3 regions of the Chelativorans sp. M5D2P16 genome follow, and region 2 is predicted to be linked to each of the others. Evidence: riboswitches for the same ligand, from Rfam matches in the RefSeq annotation. Region 2 holds a riboswitch; each other region holds the start of a gene.
What was found. Region 2 has a riboswitch for thiamine pyrophosphate ahead of thiC (phosphomethylpyrimidine synthase ThiC). Riboswitches for the same ligand answer to the same signal wherever they lie in the genome.
Positions count from the first base shown of each region.

Region 1: linked by a shared signal. The riboswitch ahead of thiS (sulfur carrier protein ThiS) and the one ahead of thiC (phosphomethylpyrimidine synthase ThiC) in region 2 are both predicted to bind thiamine pyrophosphate.
Region 3: linked by a shared signal. The riboswitch ahead of thiB (thiamine ABC transporter substrate binding subunit) and the one ahead of thiC (phosphomethylpyrimidine synthase ThiC) in region 2 are both predicted to bind thiamine pyrophosphate.

Region 1 is NZ_JAXQNM010000042.1:163,534-168,819, reverse strand. It holds gene SIN08_RS23030 (Na/Pi cotransporter family protein) at 1-1,382, shown strand, start outside; gene SIN08_RS23025 (hydroxymethylpyrimidine/phosphomethylpyrimidine kinase) at 1,477-2,280, opposite strand; gene SIN08_RS23020 (thiamine phosphate synthase) at 2,250-2,855, opposite strand; gene SIN08_RS23015 (thiazole synthase) at 2,852-3,628, opposite strand; gene thiS (sulfur carrier protein ThiS) at 3,632-3,829, opposite strand; TPP riboswitch at 3,950-4,068, opposite strand; gene nadC (carboxylating nicotinate-nucleotide diphosphorylase) at 4,234-5,094, opposite strand; gene SIN08_RS23000 (L-aspartate oxidase) at 5,096-5,286, opposite strand, start outside.
Region 2 is NZ_JAXQNM010000036.1:161,760-167,045, reverse strand. It holds gene thiO (glycine oxidase ThiO) at 1-546, opposite strand, end outside; gene thiC (phosphomethylpyrimidine synthase ThiC) at 682-2,511, opposite strand; TPP riboswitch at 2,617-2,736, opposite strand; gene SIN08_RS16840 (DUF2793 domain-containing protein) at 2,833-3,924, opposite strand; gene proX (glycine betaine/L-proline ABC transporter substrate-binding protein ProX) at 4,170-5,198, opposite strand; gene SIN08_RS16830 (ABC transporter permease) at 5,283-5,286, opposite strand, start outside.
Region 3 is NZ_JAXQNM010000038.1:296,452-301,737, forward strand. It holds gene thiP (thiamine/thiamine pyrophosphate ABC transporter permease) at 1-933, opposite strand, end outside; gene thiB (thiamine ABC transporter substrate binding subunit) at 909-1,910, opposite strand; TPP riboswitch at 1,950-2,071, opposite strand; gene ispG (flavodoxin-dependent (E)-4-hydroxy-3-methylbut-2-enyl-diphosphate synthase) at 2,277-3,542, shown strand; gene SIN08_RS19210 (lytic murein transglycosylase) at 3,667-4,485, opposite strand; gene SIN08_RS19215 (DUF1236 domain-containing protein) at 4,645-5,286, shown strand, end outside.

The DNA of each region.
Region 1 (5,286 bases), on a different contig from region 2:
TTCTGGTCAAGATCCTGAGCTACGACCTGTCACTCCTCGTGCCCGTCTGCCTGCTCGCCGGCACCGTCATCTTTCTGACGACGGAACGGCGCTCCTGGCGCCAGGCAGGCCGTATTCTCGTCGGCATCGGCCTCTTGCTCCTGTCGTTGGAGATGATGGACGCGGCGGCCGAGCCTTTGCGTGCGAGCCGTATCGTTCCGCTGATCGTGGGTTACCTGTCGGAAGACCCGGTCACCGCCTTCTTCCTCGCCGCGGTCATCACCTACCTGTTCCACTCGAGCATCGCCGCCGTTCTGCTCCTGGCGACCTTCGCCGCGCGTGGGGTCCTGTCGCCCGAGCTCGGCATCGTGATGGTGCTGGGCGTCAACCTGGGCTCTTCCTTCATTGCCCCGATCCTGACGCGCGCCGCGCCACCGGCCTATCGCGTGGTGCCGCTCGGCAACCTCCTGATGCGCGGGCTGGGATCGGTCGTGCTGCTCGTGCTCTTCGTCTATTTCAACCCCCCGACTTCGCTGTTGGGCGCGGGTACCGCCGATCGCGTGATCCATGCGCATATCGCCTTCAACGTCCTCATTCTTTTCGCCGGCATTCCGCTGTCGCGGCTGATCCTGAAGGCCACGCGGGGGATCGTCGCCCTGAGCGCCGGCGCGAAAACGCCGGAGGAAGAACGCCGCGCCGCCATCGAGGCGACGAGCGCCCTGGATGCAGCCGCGCTCGGCAACCCTGCCCAGGCGCTGGCCAACGTCACGCGCGAGGCGGTGCGCATGTGCGAGACCGTCGAGTTCATGCTGCGCCGCGTTCTGGAGCTCTACGAGGATCCCGACAAGCAGTCGATCAACGCGCTGGCCGTACTCGACGACACGGTGGACAAACGCCACGCGGCCATCAAGCTCTACCTCGCCCGCATCACCGAACACGGCATGTCTGACGAGGAGGCGCGCCGCTGCCAGGAACTTCTGGGCGTATGCATCAAGCTGGAGCAGGTGGGCGACATCATCGTGCGCAACCTGCTTTCGCACGTGCAAAAGAAGATGGATCGCGATCTCGAGTTCACGCCGGAAGGCTGGCGCGAGCTTTCGAGCCTCCATGCCTCCGTGCTCGCCAATGCCCGGCTCGCCTTCAACCTCCTGGTGACCCAGGACCCCGAGACGGCCCGGCAGCTCGTCGCCGAGAAAGACCGGCTGCGCGACCTCGAGAGGATCTCCAGCGAGCGTCACTTCGATCGGCTGCGCCGCGGCTCGGAGCGGAGCGTGGAGACCAGCTCCATCCATCTCGACACGATCCGTGACCTGAAGCAGATCAACTCACTGCTGGCCACCCTGGCCTACCCGGTGCTGGAGCGGCACGGCATGCTGAGCGGCACGCGGCTGAAATCCGCGTGAGGGGACGGGGCGAGTGGGATCGAATGTCGGCACGCCTTGGCGCCCCAGAAGGGGCGCCAAGGGGGCAGGGGTCTCCGAACAGACCTGCTTCGAGCTAACCCATCCCCTCCGCTTGTGACGCCTTCACCAGATGGCCGTGCAGCCACGCCTTGGCCGTGCGGACGCTCTCTTCCAAGTCATGGCCCGCCGCTAGACCGGCGCTCGCCGCGCTGGCCAGCATGCAGCCGGTTCCGCGCATGTGCGCTTCAAGACGCGGCGCTTCGAAGCGGACGGGCGTGCGCGCGGGTTGCAGAAGGATGTCCGTCGCATCGCCGCCGCCGGCGTGGCCGCCCTTGATCAGGACCGCCCGGGCGCCCTCTTCGAGCAGGGCCTCGCCCTGGCGCACGGCGGCATTCTCATCCGCAGCCGGGGTGCCGCCGGTGAGGGTCGCCAGTTCGGGCAGGTTCGGTGTGACGAGATGGCAGAGCGGCATCAGGCGCGCCTTCAGCGCCGCAACGGCGTCCGTTTCCAGCAGCGCACCGCCGGACGTGGCGGCCAGCACCGGGTCGAGCACGGCGGGGACGCCGCCATGCGCCTCGAGAACCGAGGCGACCGCCTCAATGGTCTGCCGCGTGGCGAGCATGCCGATCTTGACGGCGCCGATGGGAGCGGCTTCGAACGCGGCCTTCATCTGCGCGGCGACAAGGGCGGATGGCGTCGGCTCGACCCGCAAGACCTGCCCGTGCGTCTGCACCGTCACCGCCGTGACGGCGACTGCCGCCTTGAGGCCGAAGGCCGCGACCGTCTCGATATCGCGGGCGAGGCCGGCGCCGCCCGTCGGGTCGCTGCCGGCGATGACGAGCACGTGCGTGTCCGGGATGGGGCTGCTCAGCGCCATCGGCCCGTCGCCGCGATCCATTCGCGCGTGCGCGCCTCGGGATCGGCGTTCATGAGAATGTCCGTGACCACGGCGGCGGAGGCCGCACCCTTTTCGAACACGCCCGGGATGCGCTCCGGCGTCAGCCCGCCGATGGCGACGAGCGGCAGCGGCGCGACCGTTTCAGTCCACGCCGCGATCCGGTCCAGCCCCTGCGGTGCCCACTTCATCTTCTTGAGCAGCGTCGGATAGACGGGGCCGAGCGCGACATAGTCCGGTTCGGCCGCGAGAGCGGTCTTCAGTTCACTTTCGTCGTGGGTGCTGATGCCGAGCTTGAGCCCCGCGCGCTTGATCGCCCGGGTGTCGGCGGCGGCGAGGTCCTCCTGGCCGAGATGGACATAGTCACAGCCCTCCTCGATGGCGAGCCGCCAATAGTCGTTGACGATGAGCTGGCAGCCGTGCCGGGCGCAGGTCTCCCGTGCGCGGCGGATCTCCTGGCGCAGTGCTGCCTCGTCCTTGTCCTTGACGCGCAACTGCACGAGCTTGACGCCAAGCGGCACCAGCCGGTCGATCCATGCCGTGCTGTCGACGATGAGATAGAAGGGATCGAGCGTCATGAGAAGACCGCCTGCCCGATGACCGGCGTCGATGGCACGGCCATGTCGCGCGGCTCCAGGACACCGGCATGGAAGGCGGCGTGGCCGGCCTCCACGGCTTTTGCGAAGGCGCCGGCCATGGCGGCGGGATCGCCCGCCTTGGCGACCGCGGTGTTGAGCAGGATGCCGTCATATCCGAGCTCCATCACCGCCGCTGCATGGGAGGGGCGGCCGAGCCCGGCGTCGACGATCAGGGGCACGTCGGGGAAATGTGCACGCAGGGCGCGCAAGGCGTCGACGTCGATCGGCCCCTTGGCCGAGCCGATCGGCGCGCACCAGGGCATGAGCACCGCACAACCTGCCTCGATCAGCCTTTCGGCCACGACGAGGTCGTCGGTGGTGTAGGGGAAGACCGAGAAACCCTCTTCCGAGAGGATGCGCGCCGCTTCGACGAGGCCGAAGACGTCCGGCTGCAGCGTGTCGTGGTGGCCGATCACCTCGAGCTTCACCCAGTCGGTGCGGAAGACCTCGCGCGCCATCTTCGCCGTCGTCACCGCCTCCTTCACGGTATGGCAGCCGGCGGTGTTGGGAAGGACATGCACCCCGAACTCGCGCACCAGCGACCAGAAGCCGGCCCCGGTCCCGCCCTCGGCACCTTCGCGGCGCAGCGACACGGTAACCACCGCGGTGCCGGACGTCTTGACCGCTTCGGCGAGGACGGCCGGCGAGGGGTATTGCGCCGTCCCGAGCAAGAGGCGGGAGGACAGCGTGGTTCCGTAGACGGTCAGCCCCATCATTCAGCCTCCCTGCCGCGGCGTGAGGATTTCCACGCGATCGCCGTCCGAAAGCCGTATCTGTTCGCGCTCCTCGCCCGGCACGAACTCGGCATTGACGGCGGTCGCGTACCAGTCGCCCTCGTAGCCGAGTTCGGCAAGCAGGGCGGCGAGGCTTTGCGCCTCCGCCTCCAGCGTCTGCCCGTTGACGATGAGTTTCATCGCTCTTCCTTCCCTCGCATGAGCCGTGGTCTCCGCTTGGTTGCGCGGGGTCTCGAACCAGTTCCGGGAAAGGATGAGGGAGAGGCTTTCGGGTATTCGGCGGGTTGCCGGCGGCAGTCCTTGAAAGCCATCGCACCATCCCTACGCCAGTATGAACTGGATCAGGTTCTAAGGGTCACCGCGCTGCCTTCAGGCCAGCGGTATCTCAGCCCGTTGTCCGGGCCCCCCTGGTGAAAGTCGAAGTTTAGAGGAAATGGTGCGGGTTTTGTCAAGCGCCGGGCGTTGTGGTGGGGCAAACTGCGAGGAGAGGGCGGGTATGTCTCCCATGCCCCGTCCCGTCATTCCGGCGCGCGGTCGCTTGCGCTCCCTTTGCCGGGATGACGAAGGGCTTGGAGGAGAAGCCGCTACCTCACCGCCGCGAAATCCAGCCCGATGTCGAGGGTGGGCGCGCTGTGAGTCAGCCAGCCGGCCGAGATAAGGTCGACGCCCGTTGCCGCGATGGCCGGCGCGGTTTCCGGCGTCACCCGGCCCGATGCCTCCGTGATCGCGCGGCCGTTCACGCGCGTGACGGCTTTCGCAAGCTGGTCGAGGCTCATGTTGTCGAGCAGCACGGCATCCACGCCGAGGGCCAGCGCTTCGTCCAGCTGGGTAAGCGTGTCCACCTCCACCTCGATCTTCACCATGTGGCCTGCGCCGCCCCGCGCCCGCTCGACCGCCGACCGGATGCCGCCGGCCACGGCGATGTGGTTGTCCTTGATGAGCACGGCATCGTTCAGGCCGAAACGGTGGTTCGACCCGCCGCCGGCGCGGACGGCATATTTCTCCACGGCGCGCAGGCCGGGGGTCGTCTTGCGGGTGCAGACGATCTCGGCCTTGTGGCCCTTCACCGCCTCGACCATCGCGGCCGTGGCGCTGGCGATGCCACTCAGCCGGCACAGAAAGTTGAGCGCGGTGCGCTCGCCGGTGAGCAGGCCGCGCGCTGGCCCGTTCACCGTGGCGATCACGTCACCCGGTGAAACCGCACTGCCGTCCGGGTGCCCGATCTCGATGACGCTTGCGGGGGCGATAAGGCGGAAGGCGAGGGTCGCAAGGTCGAGGCCTGCCACCACGCCTGCCTGCCGTGCGGTGAGCGTCATCGTGGCCTGAAGCTCCGGCGGCACGATCGCGTCGCTCGTCAGGTCGCCGGCCTGCCCGAGGTCCTCGGCGAGTGCGGCGCGGATCAGCGGTTCCGTCATGACCGGGGAAAGGGGCGGCACGGGTCTCATGTCAGGCGCTCCGGGCGAAGGGCGGGGCAGGCGCGCATGCGGCTTCGCGTGCCGTTGCGAGCGCCTCGGCGAATGTCAGGCGTGAGGATTGCGCCTTTTCGGCCTTGTGCGGAAAATCGGTCCGGAAGTGCGCGCCGCGGCTTTCCCGGCGTTGAAGTGCTGCCACGGCAAGCATGAGGGCGACGATGGCGG
Region 2 (5,286 bases):
GGCAGCGGCAAAGCCTGTGCAGTCGACGACCCGGTCGAAGGTCTCGCCCCGCGGCGGCTCGGTACGATTGAAGAGGAAGCGCACCCCGGCGGCTTGCAGCTTTTCAGCCAGTGCCCTCAATGCCTGACGCGGATCGAGATGCGCTTCCTGCGGAAAGAAGAGCCCGGCGCGGAAGCGGCCTGCGAGGTCCGGTTCGAGCGACGCGATTTCGTCGGCGGCAACGTGGGAATGTCCCTCCGTGCGCGTGGCGAAGCGGCGCAATTCGGCGGTGTCGCGCGGCGGCGCCACGACAAGCGTGCCGTTGAAGTGCACCAGGCCCGGAACGGCCGCTTCCCACCAGCGCGCGGCCTCGCGGCCGAGTTCCACGACGGTGGGCTCGGCGGCCTCTCGCTCGCAAAATGGCGCCAGCATGCCGCCGGCAAGCCACGATGCCCCGCCGCCCGGCGCGGAGCTTTTCTCGATGACGATTACGTCGGCCCCGCCGCTGGCCAGTTCATGGGCGACGGTCAAGCCCGCGACGCCGGCACCTTTGACGAGAATACGCATCAGGGGCTCTTCGCCAAAATAAAGATATGGCCAGCCGGACAGGCCCGCGCCCCGGCATACCCCCTCTGCCCTGCCGGGCAGAGGGGGATGAGAGCGCCAGTATTCGCGGGCATGGCTCGAATGATCCCGCTGCACCTAGGTTTCGTGCGTTTGCTCCGCCGCCTCCTCGACCGGCACGTAGAGCTTTCCGCCCTCGCGATATTTTTCCGCCATCTTCTCCATGCCCTCCTTTTGCGCCTCGGCGCGGATGTCGTGCGAAATCCGCATGGAGCAGAATTTCGGTCCGCACATGGAGCAGAAATGTGCCACCTTGTGCGCTTCCTTCGGCAGCGTCTCGTCGTGGAGCGCACGTGCGGTCTCGGGGTCGAGCGAGAGGTTGAACTGGTCCTCCCAGCGGAACTCGAAACGCGCCCGCGACAGCGCGTCGTCGCGGATCTTTGCCGCCGGATGGCCCTTGGCGAGATCGGCCGCGTGGGCGGCGATCTTGTAGGTGATGACGCCGGTCTTCACGTCGTCCCGGTCGGGCAGGCCCAGATGCTCCTTCGGCGTGACGTAGCAGAGCATGGCCGTGCCGAACCAGCCGATCATCGCCGCACCGATACCGCTCGTGATGTGGTCGTAGCCGGGCGCGATGTCGGTCGTCAGCGGTCCGAGCGTATAGAAGGGCGCCTCGCCGCAGATCTCGAGCTGCTTGTCCATGTTCTCCTTGATCTTGTGCATGGGAACATGGCCCGGCCCCTCGATCATCACCTGGCAGTCCTTCGCCCAGGCGATTTTCGTGAGCTCGCCCAGCGTTTCCAGTTCGGCGAACTGAGCCGCGTCGTTGGCGTCGGCGATCGAGCCGGGGCGCAGTCCGTCGCCCAGCGAGAAGGAGACGTCATAGGCGCGGCAGATCTCGCAGATCTCCTCGAAATGCTCGTAGAGGAAACTCTCCTTGTGGTGATGAAGGCACCACTTGGCCATGATCGAGCCGCCCCGGGAAACGATGCCGGTCACCCGGTCGACCGTGAGCGGCACGTAGTGCAGCCGTACGCCGGCATGAATGGTGAAGTAGTCGACGCCCTGCTCGGCCTGCTCGATGAGGGTGTCGCGGTAGACCTCCCAGGTGAGCTCCTCGGCGACGCCGCCCACCTTCTCCAGCGCCTGGTAGATCGGCACGGTGCCGATCGGCACCGGCGAATTGCGGATGATCCACTCGCGGATGTTGTGGATGTTGCGCCCGGTGGAAAGGTCCATCACCGTGTCGGCGCCCCAGCGCGTCGCCCACACCATCTTCTCGACCTCTTCCGCCATGGAGGAGGTGACGGCCGAATTGCCGATATTGGCATTGATTTTGGTCAGGAAGTTGCGACCAATGATCATCGGCTCGATTTCGGGATGGTTGATGTTGGCCGGGATGATCGCACGGCCGCGCGCCACCTCGTCGCGCACGAATTCCGGGGTCACGTGATCGGGAATGGCCGCCCCGAAGCTCTCGCCGTCGCGCTCGAGCTTTTCCTTCAGCTTCTCGCGCCCGAGGTTCTCGCGGATGGCGATGAACTCCATCTCCGGCGTCACGATGCCGGCGCGCGCATAGGCGATCTGGGTGACCGCCTTGCCGTCGCGTGCCCGGAACGGACGGTTGCGCGTGGGGAACTCCGGCGTCAGCCGATCGCCGCTCACAAAGCCGTTGTCCTCCGGCTTGACGATCCGACCATCGTAGCGCTCGACGTCCCCGCGCGCCGTGATCCAGGTTTCGCGCAGACGCGGCAGGCCCTTTTCGATCTCAATCTGCGCCTCGATGTCCGTGTACGGGCCGGACGAATCATAGACCGTTACCGGCGGCTCGCCGGCCGTCGGGTGGACGGCGATCTCGCGCATGGGCACGCGCAGATCGGGATGGCGCGTGCCGGGCTTGTAGACCTTGTGCGAGGCCGGCAGGGGACCTGTCGTGACTTCGGGTGTCGGTTGGTTGCGGGCATCCATGGCATGGCTCCTTCGCGCTTTGCACAGGAGACCCAGTTCTTGGAAGGATGAGGGAGAGGCTCTTTCTGATCTGTGGGCCTGAACCCGGTCGATGGGGCGGTTCCCCGAAAAGCCGTCGCACCATCCCTACGCCAGTATGAACTGGATCAGGTTCTAAGGGTCACCGCGCTGCCTTTTAGGCCAGCGGTATCTCAGCCCGTTGTCCGGGCCCCCCTGGTGAAGACGCAAGTTTAGAGGCGATGGTGCGGGGCTTGTCAAGCGTCTCCGCCCCGTCTGAGTCTTTTCCGGGAGAGAGCCGGTGGTGCTGCCGGCATTGCGCCCTCAGTCGAAAACGACAAAGAAGGTGACTGTGAAGGCGGCCGGCCCGGGCTGCTCCACCACCTCGAAGCTGATGCGGTCGCCGGCCGCGAACGCGAGCATGGCCGAATGGAAATCGGCAATCGCGTGCTGCCCTCCGCTGCCGCCGTAGGAATGCGACAGACGGTAGGACGCGCCCTGCCGGCCGCTGCTTTTCACCGCCTCCAGCGTGTAAGTTCCGGCGGTGCCCGATTGCTGGCTCATCGTCGCCGCTACCACCTTGCCGGAAAAGGGCATGCAGGGGCCGTCCCCGATGGTCTGGCCGCTGCCGAAAGATATCCTCTGGCCGAGCGCGGAACCGTCCAGCCCACCGGTAAAGGCGAGCGCCTGCGCTCCCAGCGTCCCAGCGCTGCTGCCCGTACCCCACAGGCCGCCGGGGAACTTCACCAGCCCGTTGTTGCGGTCGACCACCAGGGCCGTGTGGTAGGCAGCACCGTCCGGGCTGACCTTGATCGAGAAATCGTCGTTGCCCAAAAGCCCGAACAGAGCCCGGGCGCTCCAGGCGGTCTGGAAGATGAAGCCCGCATCCTTGTCCGCTCCCGCCTTGTTCACCGTGGCACGTATGTGGCCGGAGCCGGGCGTGACGTCGTCGTACGAGAACAGGGCCGCGTCGGACTTGATAGCGAAGCGGTTATAGCCATCGGCCGCCGTGTTGACGCCGATCATGGGAACGACGCCGCTGGCCAGATCGTCGGCCGTGAGATTGCCGATCGCGTCCGTCCAGGCGCTGCCGTTCCACACGACAAACCGCGCCTCGTCCTCGACCCAGGCGAGCCAGCCGATTCGTTGCACGAGCCTGATCCAGGCGCCGTCGGCGAAATAGGCGATGTTGGAGTCCCACCCCTCCCAACCATCACTCGCGCCCTCAGCGACGATGTAGCGGTCACCCTCCTCGGGCGTATCGGGCGGCGCGGTCCAGTCGCGGTCGAGCACGGAAACCTGTGTCAGGCCGTCCAGCAGACGGATCGCCTCGTTGTGCGTCACGTGCTTCTGGGCCTGGCTTGGCATGATATAGGGGAGTTTCAAAAGGGCGGTATTCTCCGGGTCGATGCTCATGGCAGCCTCGCAAGCAATTGTCGTCAGGCTGATCATAAGGCGCGCCGCCTATGCGGGGACAAATGGCATCCCGGATGCATAAGTCTGTTTTCTCAAGCCCCTGGTTTCATTCTTTCTTTCACAGAGATTGCGGAAGGAGGACAAAAACTTTGTCCACGCCCTTCCTGGCTTCGCCCGGCAATGCCCGCCCATGAAAAAGGCCGGGCACGAAGGCCCGGCCTTTGCAGCTTGCTGTGGAGAGGCGCTTACTCCGCTGCCGCGCGGGCTTCTTCGAGCCAGCTGTCGACCTGGTCGCGGTTCTCCTCGATCCAGGTCGAGGCCTGGGCTTCGATATCGTCGTCGCCCGCATTCATCGCCGCGTTCTGGGCATAGATGTCGGGCAGCGGGATCGAGATGGTTTCAAGGAGCGCGCCGACGGCCGGGTTCTCCTGGAGGAACTCGGAATTGGCGACCGGAACGATGTCGTTGGCCGGGAAGCCGAGCGTGCAGGGGTCGGCCACGCAACCCTCGACGCCTTCCAGCGTGGCGGCGTCTTCCAGATCCGCCATGTCTTCGGGCAGATTGACTTCCGGCACCTCGATCCACATGACGTCCTCGCCCGGCACCACCTCGTTCACCGTCCAGTTGGGTGTCCAGGTGTAGAAGAAGATGGGCTCGCCGTTTGCATAAGCCGCGACCGCATCCGCCATGGACGCGGAGTAGCCGGCCTTGATCGCGTTCACGTGGTCACGCAGGTCGTAGGCGTCCAAGTGATGCTCGATATTGACCTCGCAGCCCCAGCCGGGAGGACAGGCCACCAGATCGGCCTTGCCGTCGCCGTTGCGGTCGAAAGCTTCCTTGACCTCGTCACGCTTGAAATCGTCCAGCGTCTTGATGTCGAATTCCTCGACCGAGGCCTTGTCGACGAGATATCCCTCGAGCGCACCGCCCCTGGCGACGGCACCAACGATCTCGGCACCGCTTTCAAAGGTGCTGCGATAGGTGTTGTGGAGCGGGAACCAGCCGTTGACCCAAAGGTCGACGTCGCCCTGGCTGACCGCCTGGTAGAAGGGTGGATTGTCGAGTGTCGTCGGGCCTTCCACCGTGTAGCCGAGTTCCTCGAGAAGCTGCTTGTAGATTTCGGCGTGGAACCAGCCCGTGTCCCAGGTGGCGCGCGCCATCTGGACGGTCTTGCCTTCGCCCGGCTGATCCTGCGCCACGGCGGGCGACAGCGAGCCGGCGCTCAGGAGAGCGGCGGCGGCGAGGGTTGGCACGGCTTTCTTTATCGTGAACATAAGCCTCTCCTTTCGTGTTCATTGGTGACCGCGGGCCGTAACCCGCATATCGCGACGGGACATCACCGCCCCGCTTCGGCGGGCTCAG
Region 3 (5,286 bases), on a different contig from region 2:
CGCTACGAAAAGAAGCGCAAGAACGACGATCGCGGCATTGACGCCCCGCTCGCAACGCCCGGGAAACACCGCCCGACGCGGGGCGACCGGCAGGCTCGCGTCACCCCGCATCGAAGCGCCGAGGCGCGCGAGCCCCATGACGACCAGGCCCGTCAGCGTGATCTGCACCAGGGTGAGCGCGATGGCGCGCGCCGGATCGAAGTCGAAGCGCAACGCCTGGTAGATGGCCACTTCCAGCGTGGTCGCGCGCGGGCCGCCGCCGAGCGTCAGCACGATCGTGAAGGAGGTGGCGCACAGCATGAAGACAAGGCCGGCCACCCCGGGCAGGGCGGCGCGCAGGGCGGGCCACTCGACAAAGCGGAAGGCGGCGAGCGGCCCCATGCCCAGTTGTGCGGCAAGCCTCCACTGGTCGGCCGGCACGGCTTCGAGCGCCCCCAGGAAGAGACGTGCCGAAAGTGGCAGATTGAAGAAGACGTGAGCGACGAGAATGCCGGAAAGCCCGTAAATGCCGGGCCAGCCTTCGCCGGAAAGGGCCGAAAAGAAGGGTGCGAAATAACCCGCACGCCCATAAAGCGCCAGCACGCCGAGGGCGGCGACGATCGCCGGCAGCGCCAGGGGTACCGCAAAGAGCTGGAGAATGAAGGCGCGCCCGGGAAAGCGCGGATGGCGCGCCAGAGCGCGCGCGACGAGGATCGCCGGGACAACCGACAGCAGCGTCGACAGGGCGGCCTGCCAGAGGGTGAAGCGCGCCACGCGCAGAAGGTAACCGTCGAAGGCGTCGAGCGCCCCGCGCCAGTCCGCAACACCCTCCCGGACAAGCCCGAGAAAGGCACCCACGATGAGAATGCCGATCGCCGCCAGCGCCAGCGCGCCGGCCGCAACACGGCCCCGCCCCGCCAGAAACGGCGCTACCGGCTCATCACGGACAGCCACTCGTCGACCCAGGCTTCGCGGTTTTCGGCGACCTCGCGCGGCGAGAACCGGAGGGTCTCGGCGGGCTCCACCAATTCGTTGAAAACCGGGTCCAGCGGTTCGGAAGTCTCGCCTGCCGGGAACATCCAGTTCGTCTCCGGAATGATGTCCTGGAAGCCGGGACCGGTCATGAACGAAAGGAACTCTTCGGCGAGCGGATTGTCTGCCCCCTTCACCGTCCGCGCGGCGACCTCCACCTGAAGATAGTGTCCTTCTTCAAAGCTGGCGGCGCGGTAGCGGTCCGTATCCTCGGCAATGCGGTGATAGGCGGGCGAGGTAGTGTAGGAAAGCACCATCGGCACCTCGCCGCTGGTGAACAGGCCGTAGGATTCGCTCCAGCCGGGCGTGACGGTCACGACATTGTCGCGCAGCTTTTCCCAGGCGCCCGCCGCCTCGTCTCCATAGACGGCCTTCACCCACAGGAGAAGACCGAGGCCCGGGGTGGAGGTGCGCGGATCCTGGATGGCGATCTTCGGATCGCTGCCGGATTCCACCAGTTCCTTCAGGCTTTGCGGAGGCGCCTCGATTGCTTCCGTGTCGTAGACGAAGGCGAAGTAACCGTAATCGTAGGGCACGAAGACATCGTCCTCGAAACCGCTGGGCACCTCGATCCTGCCGGGATCGATGCCGTGCGGGGCGAAAAGCCCGGTCTCCTTCGCCGCGTGGATGAGGTTGGTGTCGAGCCCGAGGACGATATCGGCCTGCGTCCCCTCGCCCTCCAGCCGGACCCTATTGAGGAGTGCCACGCCGTCGGCCACGGAGACGAACTCGAGGTCGCAGCCGCACGCGGTCTCGAAGGCCTCTTCCACCCGCGGGCCGGGCCCCCACTCGGCGGTGAAACTGTCATAGGTGTAGACGGTCAGGGTCTCCTGCGCGTGTCCGCTGTTCATCGCGAGAAGGCCGAAGACAAGGGCAGGACAGGCAAGCAACAAACGCATAGGACGCCTCCTCTCATGGTTCCAGGGGAATGAGGCGCCTGACGGTCAGCGTCTAATCCCTCCGCCGGTGCGAGCCGGATCAGGTTCAGCGGGTTGGCGGGCAAAGCCGTGTCGCCTCTCAGCCGAACCGCCGCATGCGGCCGGCACCCCGTTAGAGCAGGCGCGAAAATAGAGCGCGTCGCCGTGTAACGCAAGGTGCCCCGGCGAGCGCGGACCGCCGCACTTTTCGGCGCCTGGTCTGAAACGGCGGCGGAAACCGCCCATTCTGCCAGCCCGGCCATGCGTCCCGCCGCGCACGGCACCATTGACATTTGCGCGCCGCTTCGCCACCTCACGGGCAACGCGTTGAACATGGGGCGCAGGTCCATGACCGCCGCAGCCGTCTCCGGCTACTTTTCCTCTCCCTTCCCGCGCCGACGCGCCGTCGGCGTCGATATCGGCGGCGTCGTCGTTGGCGGCGACGCCCCGGTCGTGGTCCAGTCCATGACCAACACGGACACCGCGGACGTGGATGCAACCGTCGCCCAGGTCGCCGCCCTCCACCGCGCGGGCTCGGAGATCGTGCGCATCACGGTGGACCGCGACGAGGCCGCGGCCGCGGTGCCGAAAATCCGCGAAAGGCTCGAGCGGCTGGGCCATAACGTCCCCCTGGTCGGCGATTTCCACTATATCGGCCACAAGCTTTTGGCCGACCACCCTGCCTGTGCCGAGGCACTCGCCAAATACCGGATCAATCCCGGCAATGTCGGCTTCAGGGAGAAGAAGGACCGGCAGTTCGCGGCAATTATCGAGACGGCGATCCGACACGACAAGCCGGTGCGTATCGGCGTCAACTGGGGCTCCCTCGACCAGGAGCTCCTGACGCGGCTCATGGACGAGAACCAGGAAAAGGGCTCGCCCATGACGGCCCAGGAGGTCACGCGCGAAGCCATCGTGCAGTCGGCGCTGCTTTCGGCGGAGCTGGCCGAGGAGATCGGCCTGCCGCGTGATCACATCATCCTGTCGGCCAAGGTGAGCCAGGTGCAGGACCTGATCGCCGTCTACACCGAACTTGCGCACCGCTCGGACCACGCGCTGCATCTCGGCCTGACGGAAGCCGGCATGGGCACCAAGGGCATCGTCGCCTCAGCGGCGGCGATGGCAATCGTGCTCCAGCAGGGCATCGGCGACACGATCCGCATCTCGCTCACCCCGGAACCCGGCGGCGACCGCACCCGCGAGGTGCAGGTCGCCCAGGAACTGCTGCAGACCATGGGCTTCCGCCAGTTCCTGCCCGTGGTGGCCGCATGCCCGGGCTGCGGAAGGACGACGTCGACCGTCTTCCAGGAACTGGCCCAGAAGATCCAGGACGATATCCGCAAGAACATGCCGGTCTGGCGCGAGAAATATCCCGGTGTGGAAGCGCTGCAGGTCGCCGTCATGGGCTGCATCGTCAACGGGCCCGGCGAATCCAAGCACGCCGACATCGGCATCTCGCTTCCCGGCACCGGCGAAACGCCGGCCGCTCCCGTCTTCATCGACGGCAAAAAGGCCGCCACGCTGCGCGGCGCAAATATCGCCGCCGAGTTCGAGAAGATGGTGGCCGACTATATCGAACGCCGCTTCGGCGCCGGCCGGGCCGCGGCGGAGTAGCCGTCGCACGGCCCCTGGAGTGGCATGCGATCAACTGGATAGCAGTCATCCCGGAAGCCGGAGCGAGAGCGCAGGCTGTCCGGGATGACGCGCAACAGGATAGGATGCTGCTAAACGCGATCCCTTACCCGTCGATCTCCCGACCGATGATGGCGATGGCCTGCTGGTAGACGCTTGCCGCGTTCCAGCCTTGCAGCGCGACGAAGCTCGGTTCGCCCGGCTGGTACCCCGCGCCGGGCTGCCAGCCATGGGCACGCAAAAAATTGGCCGTCGAAGCCAGTGCATCCGGGATCGAGCCGATCATGTCGACGCGCCCGTCGCCGTCGCCGTCGACGCCGTAGCGCAGTGCATTGCCAGGCAGGAACTGCGTCTGGCCGATTTCGCCATGCGCAGCGCCGACCGCGGCGGGGTCGAGCGTGCCGCGCTCCACGAGCGCCAGCGCGGCATAGAGATGGCCGGTGAAGAACTCCGAACGCCGGCAATCATAGGCGAGTGTCGCCACCGCCGAGAGGATGTTCTGGTTGCCGAGGAAACTGCCGAAGCCGGTTTCCATGCCCCATATGGCGAGAAGCGGTCCGGCGGGCACGCCGTACTGGCGCTCGAGCGAGGCGAGCAGCCCGGCATGGCGTTCCTTCATGCGCCTGCCACGCGAAATGATTGCATCCGCCCCGCGCTTTTGCATGAAGGCATCCAGCGTCAGCTTGAAGCTCTTCTGCCCGCGATCGGCCGCGATCGTCTTCGAGGCGTAGCGGGTGCGCATGAGTGCATCGAGCGCCCCGGGGGAGACCCCGTGCTGCGATGCTTCCTGGACGAACTGTGATTTCCAGTTTTCGAACCCGCCGGCCCCATCGCCGCAGGGCGCGGCAAACGCAGCACCACCTAGAAGAAGCAAGGCGGCGCCCGCCACCGCCGCGAGAAATCGTCCCCTGCCTGCTGAAACCATGCCGTTCTCCCAAAAAACCCGCTCGTTTCACCGGTCATAGCAGAAAATGATTGCGATCACCTTTACCGGCGCACGGCTACGCACTGCTCCTTTCGGGAACGAAACCACGCCCATTTTGTTCGTAGGTCCGAAGCGGGGACAGATTGAAGGAGACCGAGAATGAAGCACTCGAACCTGAAGGCGGCGATCGCAGCGGTCGCTCTGTTTGCATTCACCGGCGTCGCGGCGGCCCAGATGTCCGCCACCGCCACTACGGACCTGAACATACGCTCCGGCCCAGGGCCGCAACACAACGTCATCGGCGTGATCGGAGCCAATGAGCAGACCACCATCAATGGCTGTCTCGAAGGCAGCAAATGGTGCCAGGTCACCCACGCCGGCACCGAAGGCTGGGCCTATTCGGACTATCTGACCGCGAGTGTCGCCGGCCAGGAGCAGATCATCCTGTCCGAGCGCCCGGCGCAGGCCGAAATTCCGACCGTGACGTATGAGACCACGGCAAGCACGGATGACGGCAGCGGCGCACTCGCCGGCGGGGCAACCGGCGCCGTGGCGGGCGCGCTTATCGGCGGTCCCGCGGGCGCGGCGATCGGCGGCGCAGCGGGTGCGGTCGCCGGCGGTGCGATCGACACCGTCACCCCGCCGCGGGAAGTGGTGACCTACGTCGAACAGAATCGCGTCGACCCCGTTTATCTCGAGGGCGAGGTGGTCGTCGGCGCTGGCGTTCCTGAAACCGTCGAGATACGCGAGATTCCCGACTATGACTACCGCTATGTCTATGTGAACGGACAACCGGTTCTG